Regions from separate parts of the Clostridium neuense genome, predicted to be linked through region 1. Evidence: riboswitches for the same ligand, from Rfam matches in the RefSeq annotation. Region 1 holds a riboswitch; the other holds the start of a gene.
The links. Region 1 has a riboswitch for lysine ahead of lysA (diaminopimelate decarboxylase). Riboswitches for the same ligand answer to the same signal wherever they lie in the genome.

Region 1 (5,890 bases):
TTTATTAATCCCAATTCTATTTTTTAATTCCTCGATACCATTATCCATAAGATAATATCCTACATGCCTTTTTAACTCACTTTTTGTTTTAGCTTCATCAGCACATTTAACTGCTGCCCTTGCAATATAGGATTCTGGTAATTTCATTTGCTTTGAAATCACCTCTACTCTATGCCTGTAATAATCTCTTGAGGCATAATCCATATTTATATATATATCTGCTGGATCCTTTTTTAATATTTCATGAGTTATGCTGAGTTTTTCAAAACATTCCTTCCAGTTTAATGCTTCAACTTCTCTTATTCCACTTATACAATTCCTCATTGAAACTTGAAATTTTGCTTGTTTTTGATGTTCAATAATAACCATTCTATTACTGTCCATTTCTTGAACTTCCATGATATTGTATATGTACTTATAAATTTTTTCGTTTTCCACTCCATTATCCCTAAGCACCTTTAAAAGTCTTTCCATAAAATGCGTAGAAAAACCCATATTACCTTTTACTATTTTCTTAATTTCACCTTCTGTTAGTTCTTTATCTGAAAGTTTTATTATTTTATCCGCGAGCTTATCTGCTTTTCCCTTTTCCCTTTGAGCAAAAACTATTCCCGAAACAACCCTACTTATATTTTGAATAATAGCTATTCTAAGCATAGTTGGAAGTGCCCAAAGCTCAGAACTTGCGAGTACATTTCTTTCTTCATAGGCATTAATAAATGAAAGGATTATATTTTCATCTACCCTTCCGTCAGTATGTGATATCAATTCATTACTTAGATGATATATTCTTGGAAGACCCTTTAAAGAGCCTTTGTTTATTATAGGAAGTTCTTTATAAAAACTCTCTGACATATTGTGTCGTATATCCTTATATTCCTTTTCTATAAGATACAAATTATCAAGAAGCCATTCAGCTGCTGGAACAATCTCTCTATTATTCCTAATATCCCTATCTATGTATTCATATCCTCTCAAAATACTTTCATAGCTTAAATCAAGTCTTCTTATGATATTTTTTTTGCTGCTTCTCTTTCTTATTGTTTTATGATATTTAGACAACTCTACAGCATGATTTTCTAACTTTTCATTTTCAACATCATCAATATATGGAACATCATCAAAAGAATAATTAGAATTATTTTTTAATGAAATTATAATCACATATAATAAGATTAAAGCTACTAATATTGCTAATAAATATACGTAAGGCATAACAATTCATCCTTTCAGCAACTATATTTTAGTTTTCCTATATATCCTAACTTGAATTATTATTCCCTAATTTATAAAAAAAAATGCAAAATAACAATGCTTCATCACATTAAAAAAATTCTATAAATCTAAGGCAAAAAAATCGAAAAATCCTAAGATATTTCAATAACTCCCTATCGGTCAAACAATTGAAATATCTAAGTATTTTCCGATTTTTTTACCAAGATTTATTAGAATTTTTTTAAACTGTTCTTTCAGCATTGTTATTTTGCTTTCACGGTGGTACAAGGAAAAAATTCCTCCGTACCTACGGAATTTTAGCTGTAAAATTGTGTACCACTTAAAGATAAACAACTTGGAATATTAAAATTAGCCGAATTCTATTTTTGAACATATTGGCTATGTCAACATGTATTGGTTGACAATTGACAGAGGACAGTTAAGGTTAACTTTCTTCCGTTTCACTATAGATAGTCTTAAACTTAATGCTGGCGCCAATTTTTTTAAATTACCTGCTTTTCTCGCTTAGCAAAGCTAAGCATCGTTAGCTATAATTAAAGATTTATCTGAGAGAAGCGAAAGATAAATCATCCTTCACTGTACTCTGGGTTAAATTCCAGTTTAATATGGCAAACTTGGAACTTGCAATTTCAACTTTTCAACTTGTCTATCTATAAATTATTATAATTAATTATCTAAAAATAGCACCACATTAATTTTATAGAATTGAAAACTCATTTCTTATGACATCTTCGTAACTTTCTCTTTTGCATATTAATTTTGAAGTACCATTCTTAACTAAAACAACTGCAGGCTTAGGTATTTTATTATAATTATTAGACATAGAATATCCATAAGCACCTGTGGTTGGTACAGCAAGTAAATCTCCACTTTTAGCTTCCGGCAATTCAACATCTGTTAACAGTATATCGCCAGATTCACAACACTTACCTGATATAGTTACTTTTTCCCTTGATGCATCAAATCTATTTGCAATTGAACATTCATATTCAGCATTATAAAGAGAAGGTCTTATATTATCAGTCATTCCGCCGTCTACAGATATATATTTTCTTATATTAGGTATATTTTTTATAGAACCTATTGTATATAAAGTCGTTCCAGCATTGCCTATAATTGATCTTCCTGGTTCTATAATAAGCTTTGGAAGCTTAATTCCAAGTTCTGCACTTTTTTTGTCCGCTTCATTAAGTATAGCCTTACAGAATTCTTCAGTAGTTCTTGGCTTATCTTCTTTTGTATAATAAATTCCAAAGCCCCCACCTAAATCAAGTTCCTCAATATTATATCCTATTTCTTCTCTTATTTGTTTTATAAAAGTAAGCATTGCATCAACTTCTTCTAAATAAGGATTTATTTCAAATATCTGAGAACCAATATGTGCATGAAGGCCTACAAGTTCAATATTCTTAAATTTAATAGCCTCTCTTACAGCTTCAAGAGCATCTCCATTAGAAAGTGTAAATCCAAACTTTGAATCAATTTGACCTGTTTTTATATATTCATGAGTATGAGCTTCTATTCCTGGAGTTATTCTCAAAAATATTTTTTGAACTATATTTTCTCCTGCAGCTATTTCATTTATCTTCTCAATTTCGTAAAAATTATCAACAACGAATCTTCCTACTCCAAGGTTTACTCCCATTTTAATCTCATCTATTGTTTTATTATTTCCGTGAAAAAATATTTTTTCCATGGGGAATTTTGCTTTATAGGCCGTATACAATTCTCCACCAGAAACTACATCTAGGTTAAGCCCTTCCTCATTTATAATTTGACACATTGCAACAGGTAAAAATGCCTTTCCTGCATAAGCAACCGTATTATTCTCACCAAAGCTTTTACGATAACTTTTGCAATTACTTCTCAAAAGTTCTTCGTCTATAACATAAAGTGGAGTTCCATATTCTTTAGCAAGATTACTTGAGCTTACACCACCTATATATAATTCATTATCTCTTACTGACATGCTTCCAAATAATTTCAATCTTCACACCTCTTTAATCAATTTATGCATAAAAAAATATTTATTGTTATAATTATGCAAAAGTATATAAAATAATACGGCAAAGTTCAACTCTGCCGTATAATAAACAACTTTGTGAACCTTGTAGCTCTCCACTTAAAAACTAAGCGACAGCCTTATACATATTGTGCATAAAGCCAGATAAATAACCTGCCAGCTTATTCATCTTCGGCTAAAAGTTCCTTTCACTGCTTATAATTGCCTGCCAGCTAAAACAGCTACTCTTAACTTAAAGCGCCTCTACATTAGTAGTTTCACTAATATCAATTTTTTTTATTGTAGCATAATACTCATAAATATACAACTTATTTTTAAATATTATAAAATTCTTCGAAGGATTTTTCAACATATAAATGATCCTTAACACCGCATAATTCCCTTACAGAATGCATTGCAAGTAATGGTGTGCCTATATCAACCGACCTTAAAGCCAAATGAGTTGAACTTATAGGTCCAATTGTGGATCCTCCTGTTTCATCTGATCTATTTACAAATTTCTGAAATGGAATTCCAGCACTTTTACATATTTGAGTATACACTGCTATAGAGTTACTCTCGGATGTGTACTTTTGATTTGCATTTATTTTAATTACAGGTCCTTCATTTATATGTGGTCTATTAGTTGGGTCTGCTTTTTCACCCTTATTTGGATGAACAGCATGTGCCGCATCTGATGATATAATAAAAGATCTGCTAAGCGCTCTAAAGAAATCCTCTCTATCGCCTCCAAAAGATATAACAATTCTTTCAAGTATATCAGATAAAAACTGCGAATCAGCTCCTTGCTTAGTAGAACTTCCTACCTCTTCATTATCAAAGCACACAAGAACATTAGTCATTTCCGATACGTTTGACTTTACTAAAGCACTTACTCCCGCATGAACCATTTCTAAATCATCTAATCTGCTGCTGGAAACAAATTCATTATTCGCTCCCATTATACAACCCTTACCATATTCATAAAGTACAAGATCGAAGTCAATTATCTCCTCCTGATCAACATTCAATTCACTGGCAAGGAGTTTAACAAGATAGTTATCTTTTTCAAAATTATCATTAATAAGACCAAGCACAGGAAGCATATCAACCTGCTTATTTAACTCTATACCCTTGTTTATATTTCTATTCATATGTATTGCCAGGTTAGGTATTATAAGTATAGGTCTATTAATGTTTATGAGTTTAATCTTAGGACATAAAGCAGTCTTTCCCTTTAAAGCCACTCTCCCAGCTAAAGCTAAAGGTCTATCAAGCCAAGTATTTAGGATAGGTCCTCCATACACTTCTGTATTTAACTTTAAATACGCTCCTTCTGAAACAATTTCAGGATTTGGCTTTATTCTAAAGGTAGGGGAATCTGTATGAGCTCCTATTATTTTAAACCCATTTTTAGCAATAACTCCACTTCCAACAACAAACGCAACTAAGGCTGAATTGTTTCTTGTAATAAAGTATTTTCCATTCTTTTGAACTTCCCATCTGTCTTCCTCATTTAATTCCATAAATCCATTATCTCTAAGCATATCGCTTATTGTATCTACTGCATGAAAAGGTGTTGGACTTTTATATATAAAGTCAATCAATTCTTCAGCATATTCTAATTCTCTTTCCATTTGTTTAACCTCCATATAGATCAGTTCACATTTTGCAATATAAGAAAGATAAATGATCCTTTATGCATTGTAAACTGCAATTTATTTTAAATAATTTAAATGTTATAAAAAATTTTCACTAATTCTAAGTTTTGGGTTATACATCTATAAGTATACAAAATACATTTATTTTTTTCCAGCATATTTACGAAGTATGTTATAATTGATGGTAATATATTAACACACATACTAAGCTTTAAAGTTTTCAATCGATTATTATATTAAGGAAGTGATTTTATGTTTTCAAACTTAGTTATTTCAAAATTCATAAAAAATTATGACGATATTTCAAACAAAAAAGTTCGTGAAAATTATGGAATATTGAGCAGCATAATGGGGCTCATTGTTAATTTTATTTTATTTTTAATTGAGCTTTCTATAGGAGTTGTATTAAACAGCATTGCCGTAATTGCAGATGCTTTTCATAATCTTGCTGATGTCAGTTCATCTTTAGTAACCCTTATTGGCTTTAAGCTTTCAAACAAGCCTGCTGATAAAAATCACCCTTTTGGCCATGGCAGAGTTGAATATCTTTCCTCTCTATTAGTATCAGCTATAATACTAATGGTGGGTTTTGAGTTTATAAAAAGTTCCTTCTCAAGAATTTTACATCCCGAAGAAACTAAATTTAATTTAATTTCTTTTATTATAATTATAATTGCTATTCCTCTAAAACTCTGGCTAAGTCATTTTAACAAATATATTGGACAAAAAATAAAATCCTCTGCACTTTCAGCTGTTGGTGCAGATGCACTAAATGATGTTTTTATACTTTCTGGAGTAATAATTTCACTGTTAGTATGGAGATTTTTTCACATCTCTGTCGATGGATATGTAGGAGTTATAGTTGCCATTTTCATAATGCTTTCTGGTTTTTCTATAATGAAAAGCACTATAAATCCACTTCTAGGTCAGGCACCAGACCCTACACTTGTAAAAAACATAAAGCAACTTGCAATAAAATATGATTTAATTA
Region 2 (5,890 bases), on a different contig from region 1:
GATCTTGTTTTAGATGAATGTCAGAAGCAATATGGAGCGAAAAACGATATTGATTTCCCTAAAATGATGATATATTCGCTTCCAACACCTTTTTATGTTGATAGGCCAATAAATCATAAGGCAATGAAGGAAACCATAATTGAAGGGCTTCAAAAGCTTGAAAAAACAGGTGTGGATTTTATAGCTATGCCTTGCAATTTTGCTCATATTTATTTTGAAGAATTAGAAAAATCAATTAGCATACCTCTTTTAAACATTGTAGATGAAACTATTAAAAAGCTTCCTTCAAGCAGTGTAAAAATTACTTTATTTTCAACGAGTTCTACATATGAATTTGGAATTTATCAAAAAGGAATAAAAAAATATGGACACCAATTTGTTTTTGAAAATGAATGGCAAGTAATCTTAAATAATTTAATTAAAGATATAAAGACTAGTAAAGATAATGACAAAAATGTTGAAGTTTTAAAGGAATTAATAGAGAAAGTAAAAAAGGAAGATGTTCAAGATATAATAATTGGATGTACAGACTTAAATCCTATTTTGAAAAAAATTTCTACAGAACTCAATATTATAGATTCTTCAAAATGTCTTGCAGAGGCTACTATCGAAAAAATATTGTGAAGTAACATCATCTTGGTATATTAAATAAAATTAATGGTACAAAAAATCCTAATAAATCTTGGTTAAAAAATCATAAAATGCTTAGATATTTCAATCTGTTTGAGCATTTTTTCAGCGGGTAAACATGCACGAGGTTTGGACTAATATATAGATGACTAATACAAGTTAAAGAAGGATAATGGGATTACATCCCAAACCCCGTATATGATCGTTATCCTTCTATACTTTCAAGCAAACACGTGCTTAGAATTACCACTAAGATTTATAGGACTTTTTTAATGTAACTAATTTTTAGGTTTTGCATTTATTATTAAGAGGACCAGTTTGTGGCTTTCAAATCATATGGGCTTATGCCCAAACTTCAATATGCGTACTTCGCAATTTTTTATTAAATATTACTGGACTCTTTTAAATTCAAATTTGTTTCCATTTCTTCAGAGTTATCTTGAGTAGCTTCTGTAAAACTCAGATCAACCTCATCTAAAGGAATAACTTTTGTATGATGCTTTATTTTGTATCCTATATACAATGCAAAAAATAGTGGAATACCTATATAGGATGCAATTAATCCTTGCCAGTCAATACCATTAGGAGTTATGCATGAATACCCTTGACCAAGTATTATAACTACACACATTATTAATGCAAGTATAGGCCCAAATGGATACAGTATAGCTTTGTATTTTAAGGAATTTAAGTCTTTATTTTGATAAATAAAAGCTTTCCTAAATCTATAATGACATATAGCAATTCCTACCCAAGCTATAAAACCAGCGAGACCAGAGGCTGCTACTAGCCAAACATAAACAGTACTCTCAGCATAAAATCCAGTTAGAAAGCAGAGAGAAGCTATTATTGTAGTTAAAATTAAAGCGTTTATAGGGACACCTCTATTGTTTGTTTTAGAAAATAATTTAGGAGCCATACCTTCTTTAGCCATTGAATAAAGCATTCTGCTTGAAGCGTACATACCGGAATTACCGGCAGATAATACAGAGGTTAATATTATTGCATTCATTATTGAAGCTGCACCGGCTATACCTGCTCTTTCAAAAACCATTGTGAAGGGGCTTGTTTTAACTCCAGCAGTAGTAAATGGTATTATGGCACCTATAACTATTATTGTGCCTAAATAAAATATTAAAATTCTCCAAAATATTGAGTGTATTGCTTTTGGAATAGTTTTTTCAGGGTTTTCACTTTCTCCAGCAGCAACACCTATGAGTTCTGTTCCCTGAAATGAGAAACCAGCAATTAGGAATATAGCAAATAATGACTTAAAGCCGCCATTAAATGGACCACCAGCTATGAAATAGTTATGAAATCCAATACTTTTTCCACCCATTATACCCAAAATCATTAAAACTCCAATTACTAAAAATACAATAACAGTAACAACTTTAATTCCAGCAAACCAGAATTCCGATTCACCATATGCCTTTGAAGATAAAACATTTAAACCTACTATTATTACTAAAAATAACATACTCCAAAAAATACCTGGTACATGTGGAAACCAATATTTCATTATCAAAGAACCTGCAACCATCTCAGCAGCAATTGTTATTGCCCAGTTGTACCAATAGTTCCAGCCAAGTGAAAAGCCAAGTGCTGGATCAATAAATTTATCAGCATAAGTACTAAATGAACCTGATATTGGCATATATGTTGCCATCTCACCTAAGCTTGTAATTAAAAAATATACCATTATGCCTATTAAGCCATAAGCGGCAAGTGCACCTCCAGGACCAGCTTGATGTATAGTATCACCCATTGCAAGAAATATACCTGTACCAATAGAACCACCTAAAGCTATCATATTTAAATGTCTAGCCTTTAAACTTCTCTTTAATCCACTGTTTTGTTCACTCATAATTATCCTCCAAGTTGTTTTAGATTTCTATAAGTAACTAAAGATAAACCACCTTGAAGCGATTTATCTATAACTAAGATAATATAAAGAGTTGAAAAATAAAAAATGCCATGAAAGCATATTCATGGCATTTATACGAAAGTTATATATTCTTAACAAATACAAGAAATAACGTATATTATCATTGAAAATAGCTCTCCACAAAATCATTTGTGACAGTCTTATACATATTTTGCATAAGCCCAGCAAATAGTATTAAAGCAATTAGCTATTTACTTCGGCGAAAAATCCTTTCATATTATTTCATCTAGCTTACATCCATAATATTACTATTAAGTTTCGCGCCTCTACCTCAGTTATGTACTTTTTAGTTTATCACCAATTATCCACTGAAATTTAAAATAAGTCAAGTCAAGCGTATTTGTACATGCTTAAAGTTTTAATTGGTTTTATTAATAAAATGATATAATTACTATAAGTATTTATTGATTTCTATCTAAACAAGGTGATAATATTAAAAAAATGATTTTAATGAAGGGGACGCATAGAAATGAATATTAAAATTAGACGAGTATTAATTGATGACTTAGATGAAGTGACAAAAATCGAGAAAATATGTTTTCCAGAAGCAGAAGCAGCTTCGAGAGAATCCTTTGAAAGTCGCATAAAAACATTTCCTGATAGTTTCTTTGTTGCAGAAGATGATGAAAAAATTATTGGATTTATTAATGGATGTGTTACGAATGAAAATACTATTTATGATGAATTGTATGAAAATTCTTCACTTCATGTTAAAGATGGAGCTTATCAGACGATTTTTGGACTTGATGTTATACCAGATTATCAAAGGCAGGGGATTGCAGCACAGCTTATGAATCACATGATAAAATATGCAAAAGAATCTGGAAAAAAGGGGGTTATTCTCACTTGTAAGGAAAAGCTTATTCACTATTATTCAAAGTTTGGATATATAAATAAGGGCATATCCAAATCCGTTCATGGTGGTGCTACGTGGTATGATATGATTCTGAAACTGTAGGGGTAATAGAGAATTTATAGAGAATGCGAAGTAACTTAATCAGTGCACAGTTCACAGTGAAGGATGATTTATCTTCCTCTCGTCAGATAAATCTAAAACTTATAAATGATATTATTTTGATATAAGAATTTATATATGATGAACTGTACAAGTTTACAGGTGAAATTCCGTAGGTACGAAGGAATTTTTTCCTTGCACCACTGTGGAAGTGAAGTAGCAATGCTGAAGGAACGATTTAAAAAAATCCTAATAAATCTTTGCGAAAAAATCACAAAATACTTAGATATTTCAATTGTCTGAGCATTTTTTTAGCGAGTTATTGAAATATCTAAGGATTTTGTGATTTTTTCACATTAGATTTATAGGAGTTTTTTAATGTGACGAAGCATTGTTAATTCGCATTATTTAACCAAATTCATGTCCTGGTATTGCATTATTAACAAAAGTTTTGCCTTCTAATTCTTTAAATCCAGATACCTCTATGTCCGTTACAGCAGGGTATGCGTGATGGTAATCTGGAAATGTAAAGTGAATAGTATAATTCTTTCCAGTGAAAGTAGCTTTTGTTCCGTCATCTGTAAAAACAGCTGTGTTAGTAAGGAAAACGACTTTTTTTATTTTTTTTTCTGAATCCAACATTTTGTATACAGTGAAGTCAAAAGAAGTATCTTTAACATTGGAAATGGCAATTTCATAATATTGTTTTAATAAATGCTCTGGTGATCCATAGACTGCATTATCAAAATAGGTGCCTTCGTATAGCTTGACTTTACCACTTATATTAGTTGTATTTGTTTTAGCTGAGGTACTTGTTGAGTTTGTATTTGTTTTTATTTGGGTATTTTGCTTTGTATCCTTGACCTGAGCATTGTTATCAGAAACTGGTGTTTTATTATCAGAACTTGATGTTTTCGTGGGAATTTTCTTAGTGCTGTTTAGAGCCATTTTTTCAGCAACTGAACCACAGCTAGTAAGGCCTGTTATGGCAACTGCAGCTATTAAAGTTAGTGATATAATAGTTTTTATACGCGAACTTTTTTTAAAATTACTAATCATAATAATTCTCCTTTTATAACTGGATTTATTTTTAGAAATTCCTGCTGTCACCGGAATAAAGTTGGATTCTGAAAAGAGTCTTAATAGTTTTAATATTGTACTGCCATAATCCTCATACTGTTCTTTTTTTATATACTTTAAAGCAGCTGCATCACATGATATTTCACAGTCTTCGTGCATTTTGTAAAAAGCATACCATATTATTGGATTGAAGAAATAAACAACTTGGAGTAATACAATAATCCAGTTTAGAAGTATGTCTTTTCTTTTATAATGAGATAATTCATGCAGAAAAATATATTTTATTTCATCATCACTTAAGTTTTCCATGTATGCTTCGGAAATCAAAATATTAACTTTTAAGAATCCATATAAAGCAGGGGTTCTTAACTTATTTGTAGTCAATATAGTTATATTACGTTTTATATGCATAATCTTTTTGCAACTTTTTAATGCAGAAGTTATTCTTATATTCTTTGATTTTTTATAATGTTTAAGTTTTATAGCAAAAACTGTATTTATATATATAGTGTATATAAGCATAATAACTATACCGATTAACCATATGTAGCATATGAAATTTATTATAAAGTTGTAATTTCTAGTTTGAATTACATTTAAAGAAATTGAATTAGAGTTTTGTTTTTGTATATTAAAATTGTTTGAAGGTACGGTGATGTTGTTTAAAGAAATATTTGATTTATTGGGTGTGTTCTTAGGGTGATTTATATTTTGCACGATACTTTGAGGTAAATTTATTTTTTGTGCTGTAGAAGAAAATAAAGTATATATACTTGTGGGGCTTTCAATATAAAAGGGCATTAGCAGCCGTATAATTAGTAAAATCCATATATAATAATGGTATTTAGGGGTTAGTGCTTTATTAAATATCTTTTTTATTAAGATAATAATTAAAGCAAGGATGCTTGCATTGAAGCTTAAATATGCAATTTGTTTAAAAAGCCAAACAATAGTATCCATAATAAATTACCTACTTTTTTTAGAATGTAATAATTTTTCAAGTTCATCTATTTCTTCTTCCGATAACTTATCATCTTTGATGAAGTTAGCCATCATTAAATTAAGAGATCCATTAAAACATTTTTGAAGAAAGGTTTTTGTCTCAGCTTGAACGCAATCCTTTTCAGATACTATAGGGGAGTAATTATAATAAGTTTTTTTCTTTTCTGCTTTTAACGCACCTTTTGCAACTAAACGTCTAATTAAAGTGTGTATTGTTTTTGGGTTCCAATCTGTATCTGAACTTAGAGCTTCAACTATTTCACTAGCGAGTATGG

Region 2: another riboswitch for lysine. It lies ahead of ACJDT4_RS10070 (amino acid permease); the one in region 1 lies ahead of lysA (diaminopimelate decarboxylase).

Annotation. Positions count from the first base shown of each region.
Region 1 covers NZ_JBJIAA010000001.1:143,840-149,729, forward strand. Annotated here, with positions in the region: gene ACJDT4_RS00675 (glycoside hydrolase family 94 protein) at 1-1,215, opposite strand, end outside; gene lysA (diaminopimelate decarboxylase) at 1,934-3,223, opposite strand; lysine riboswitch at 3,340-3,513, opposite strand; gene ACJDT4_RS00685 (M18 family aminopeptidase) at 3,574-4,875, opposite strand; gene ACJDT4_RS00690 (cation diffusion facilitator family transporter) at 5,152-5,890, shown strand, end outside.
Region 2 covers NZ_JBJIAA010000007.1:154,639-160,528, forward strand. Annotated here, with positions in the region: gene ACJDT4_RS10065 (aspartate/glutamate racemase family protein) at 1-624, shown strand, start outside; gene ACJDT4_RS10070 (amino acid permease) at 1,013-2,497, opposite strand; lysine riboswitch at 2,681-2,855, opposite strand; gene ACJDT4_RS10075 (GNAT family N-acetyltransferase) at 3,048-3,536, shown strand; gene ACJDT4_RS10080 (M56 family metallopeptidase) at 3,942-5,573, opposite strand; gene ACJDT4_RS10085 (BlaI/MecI/CopY family transcriptional regulator) at 5,580-5,890, opposite strand, start outside.